2 regions of the Pseudoalteromonas sp. OF7H-1 genome follow, and region 1 is predicted to be linked to the other one. Evidence: predicted binding sites of a transcription regulator. Region 1 holds the regulator's gene; the other holds the start of a gene.
What was found. The regulator sigma-54, encoded in region 1, starts transcription at its own class of promoters, with help from an activator protein. The targets are predictions, from matches to a motif close to GTTGGCACGNNNNTNGNNT.
Positions count from the first base shown of each region.

Region 2: a site for sigma-54 is predicted at 1,535-1,553, ahead of flgJ (flagellar assembly peptidoglycan hydrolase FlgJ). Genes of this name have one in related genera too.

Region 1 is NZ_JAKRFX010000018.1:46,038-48,501, forward strand. It holds gene ptsN (PTS IIA-like nitrogen regulatory protein PtsN) at 1-150, opposite strand, end outside; gene hpf (ribosome hibernation promoting factor) at 152-439, opposite strand; gene MHN30_RS19095 (RNA polymerase factor sigma-54) at 469-1,968, opposite strand; gene lptB (LPS export ABC transporter ATP-binding protein) at 2,015-2,464, opposite strand, start outside.
Region 2 is NZ_JAKRFX010000002.1:228,342-230,805, reverse strand. It holds gene flgK (flagellar hook-associated protein FlgK) at 1-517, opposite strand, end outside; gene flgJ (flagellar assembly peptidoglycan hydrolase FlgJ) at 519-1,493, opposite strand; gene MHN30_RS03140 (flagellar basal body P-ring protein FlgI) at 1,602-2,464, opposite strand, start outside.

The DNA of each region.
Region 1 (2,464 bases):
CGCCATTAAAGCGTCCAAGATAGCATGCTGACTGGTATTTGGAATTTGGCTATGAGCCAGTTCGCTGATGTATTCTAAAATACGTTTTTTGCTATTAAAAAGGACCGCAGCTTTACTGCAGTCCTTGTTCACTAATTCACTTAATTTCATCTTAGTGTCGAGTGAGCTTCTCTTTGTGTTTAATAACTTGACGATCTAGCTTGTCGATAAGGCCATCAATTGCGGCATACATATCTTGATGCTCTGTTGATGCAAATAGCTCGCCGCCGTTTACGTGTAATGTTGCTTCTGCTTTTTGTACTAGTTTCTCGACATCAAGGATCACATGCACGTTATTGATATGATCAAAGTGCCTTTCTAGCTTCGCAAACTTGTTGGTGACATAGTCTCTTAATGAGTCAGTAATTTCTACATGGCGACCAGTTAGATTTAGTTGCATAAGCATTTTTCCTTCTTGGGTTTTACGTCTTATATCAAGCTTTTACGCTGATTTGACGGTGGAATGGCTAGGGATTCACGATATTTTGCAATCGTACGTCTCGCTACCTTAATTCCTTGCTCAGCTAAGATATCTGCAATTTTGCTGTCACTCAATGGCTTCGCGGTATTTTCTGCAGCTATCAGCTTTTTGATAAGTGCTCTAATTGCTGTAGAGGAGCACTCACCTCCATTTTCTGTACTTACATGGCTAGAGAAGAAATACTTCAGCTCAAATATTCCCCGAGGTGTATGCATGTATTTTTGTGTTGTCACACGGGAAATTGTGGACTCATGCATCTCAACCATTTCAGCAACATCATTTAGCACCATAGGGCGCATTGCTTCGGGGCCATGTTCAAAGAATGCCTGTTGTTGTTGCACAATGCAATTGGTAACTTTTAATAATGTATCATTTCGGCTTTCTAAGCTTTTAATAAACCACTTTGCTTCTTGTAAATGTGAGCGAATAAACTGACTATCCGTACTGGATTTCGCCGTTCTAGACATCGCAGCGTAATGGTCGTTTACTCTTATTTTAGGCATAGCATCAGGATTTAGCTCTACGACCCAGCGACCTTTTACTTTTTTCACTGATACGTCAGGGATCACATATTCAGGCTCTTCATGAATAATGCTTGCCGCTGGTTTTGGGTTAAGGCTATGAATTAACGTCATGACCTCTTTGAGATCGGCTTCTTTAAGGCGCGTTTTCTTAGCCAAAGTTCGATAGTCACGGCTGGCAAGCAAGTCGATATGCTCTGTCAGGATCATTTTCGTTTCGGCAATCCATGGTGTATCTGGGGCGAATTGATTTAGCTGAATACACAAGCATTCCTGTAAACTGCGCGCTGCGATACCGACAGGATCGAAAAGCTGAATACGTTTGAGCACGGCTTCGACTTCATCCAGCTCGATAGGCTCTTCGCTACTTTCATCATTAATGCTTTCTAAAATGTCTTCGCAAGACAGTGTTAAAATGCCTGACAGGTCGACCGCTTCAATAATCGCAATCGCAATCGCTCTATCTGTTGGACTAAATGGTGTCAGCTCAAGTTGCCACATGAGATAGTCGTGGAGAGATTCAGAGGTTTCCCCTTGATAAACATTATCGTCATCGGGAAGTGGGCCTGAGCTTGCAGCGGGTGCTGCGCTCATATACTCATCCCAAGTGACATCCATGGCAAGGTCATCACTGACAGTGTCTTTGCTCATGGCGGTATCTGAGTCTATTTCATAGTCACTAACCTGCGCTTCATCGCTTGAATCTTGATTGTCGTCAGCACTGCTCTTTTCTTGGCTGTGTTGGTCAGCGTTTTCGCCGTCAGTATTATCACCTTCTTCCACTTCCAACAATGGATTGCTGTCTAATGCTTCTTGTATTTCTTGTTGCAGATCCAATGTACTAAGCTGCAGCAAGCGAATGGCTTGTTGCAGTTGTGGAGTCATTGTAAGTTGCTGCCCCATGCGCAGCTGTAATGATTGCCTCATGTATCTCTAACAATCCTTTTTAACAGTTATTAATACTACGTCTTAACTATAGCTTGAATTGTTCGCCTAGGTAGACATCTCTTACGGTTTGATCTGCCAAAACATGTTCTGGCGTGCCTGCAGCGATTAACTCACCATGTGAAACGATGTAGGCTTTTTCACATACGTCCAGCGTTTCTCTAACGTTATGATCGGTGATTAGCACACCGATACCGCGGTTTTTTAGGTGCTCTATGATTGTCTTTATATCTAACACCGAAATAGGATCAACACCAGCAAAAGGTTCATCTAACAGGATAAACTTAGGATTAGCGGCTAAAGCGCGAGCAATCTCTACGCGTCTTCTTTCGCCTCCCGACAATGCCATGCCCTGTGAGTCGCGAATGTGTTGAATATTAAATTCGTCAAGTAACTCGTTTAGTTCAGCTTCTCTCTCAACTTTAGATAAGTCTTTTCGAGTTTCTAAAATCGCCATCAAATTTTGATAGACCGTGAG
Region 2 (2,464 bases), on a different contig from region 1:
TATTTAACTCGCTGATTTTTTGCACAAGGTTGTTAGCTTCTTCTGAGAAAATATCCAATTGCTCGTTCACAATACTGTTTTGATCAACAACTATTCCTGACAGTCTATCCATTTGATCAACAAGACCTTGAGCGCCCGTCATAAATAAAGAGCGGTTAGTTGTCGATGAAGGCAAGTTAATCGCGCTTTGTAAATTGTTAAACATCGAGTTGATGCTTTTGCTCAGACTGTTTGAGTCTTGTGCAAACAACGTATCAACACGGCTTGCCTCAGTGACAAACTGCTCGTAGTAAGACTGATTAGAAATATCACGATTTAATTGCTGCTGCGCAAATTGGTTGAGCAAACGCACGGTTTCACCGCGGCCAACCATGCCACCTATCATTGTTCCGTGTTCAGTCCGTTCACGGATATACCCTTTGGTATTTAGGTTAGCGATGTTTTTACTGGTGGTTTGTAGTAACTCAGAGTTAGCCCTAACCCCTGCTGCACCAATATTTAATAGATCAAATGACATCTCATCTGACTCCCTTTGTTAGCGCACCGGATAAGAAATCGGATACATCAATACGCTTTAAAACTGACTTAATTTTGTTGGCATAACTCGGATCGGTCGCGTAGCCTGCATTTTGAAGCTCACTTAAATAAGCATGACTATCACCAGCCTTGTTTAAGGCTTGCTCGTATCTCGGATTACCTTTTAGGAAACTGACATAATCATCAAAGCTTTGTTCTAGCGACTTATAAGCACGGAAATCAGCTTGCTTTTGCACCGGTAACCCTTGCTCAAATTCAAGTGTCGATTTTCTGGCGCTTTCACCACTCCAGCGGCTATCCGCTTTGATATTGAATAGATTAAAACTGCTACTACCATCTTTTTTGCTGATGATGTGTTTACCCCAACCAGTTTCCAGTGCAGCTTGTGCAACCATTACCGCAGGGTTCAAGCCTAGCTTTTTCGCCGCTGTTTGAGCGTATTCCCAAATTCTGTCGACGAATTCCTCAGGAGAACCAAAGCCTGTTTGTTCATCGCTTGAGGTATCTGCCTTAACATTGACAGCCTGCGGTTCAGGTTTACGTACACTCTCACTCGCTGTCGCCTGTCTTTTAAAGGAAATATCGCCGTCAGCTCTCATTACTGAGGCAGGCTTATACTTTTCAGAATTAGGAGACAACTGCTGCACAATCAGATCTGCAAGTCCTAAGCTGCCCTGCTCAGATAAATGCATCGAAAGTTGCTGATCATGCATTTCTTCAAAAAATTTGACACCACTAGAGTTAAATGGACTGTCTTTATCCTCTAGCGCCTCATTCGCTTTACGCATGCTTTGTAACAACATTTGCGTAAAGATAGACTCAAACTGTTGTGCCGCCTTTTTCAATGCCTGATCTGAGGCACCTTGATCGCCAGCACCTTTCAGCGCCTCTTTACGGATAGAATCAAGGTTTCCTAGGTCAAAAAAGCTTTGATTTTTCAATTGGTCGGTGTTCATACACTCAGCACTGTTTGACGTTAATAACTATACAAATAGAAATGCAAAATCCGAGCCAAAAAAAAGCCCCACAATTGTGAGGCTAACTAGTTGATTAATAATAGAACATCAAATGACGACTAATTGACCATTTATTGCGCCCGCTTCTTTTAGCGCTTCAAGGATCGCCATTAAATCACCAGGCGCTGCGCCAACTTGGTTAATTGCCCTAACCAAATCATCAAGGCTCACGCCTGGGTCAAACACAAACGCTCGAGAGTCGTCCTGATTTACGTCGATAATACTTTGCTGCGTCACTGTTGTTTCGCCATTTGCCAGCGCATTAGGTTGAGACACATTTTGTTGCTCAGCAATCGTTACGGTAAGACCGCCATGAGTAATTGCCGCAGGCTGCAACTTGACATTTTTGCCGATAACGATAGTACCTGTGCGCGAGTTAACGATGATCTTCGCAGCGGTATCCGCTGGTTTGAATTCAAGATTCTCAAGCGTAGATAGATACGCAACGCGCTGAGACGGATCTCTTGGTGCAATTACTCGAACTGAAGCTGCATCCATAGGTTTAGCACTGTTTGGTCCAACAAGACCATTGATAGTGTCGGCCAAGCGCTTTGCGGTAGTAAAATCCGGCCTATTCAAGTTAAAGGTAATGTAATCACCCTGAGTAAACGGACTTGGTACTGCTCGCTCCACTGTCGCGCCGTTTGCCACCCGACCTACTGTCGGGGTATTGATCACAACTCGACTCCCGTCGGCGCCATCAGCGCCCAAACCACCGACAATCAAGCTACCTTGCGCAATTGCATATACGTTACCATCAACCCCTTTAAGAAAGGTCTGAAGTAACGTGCCGCCTCTCAAACTACCAGCACTACCAATAGATGACACAGTAACGTCAATGGTTTGACCGGGTTTAACAAAAGGTGGTAAGTCAGCATGAACCGCAACAGCCGCGACATTTTTAATTTTTG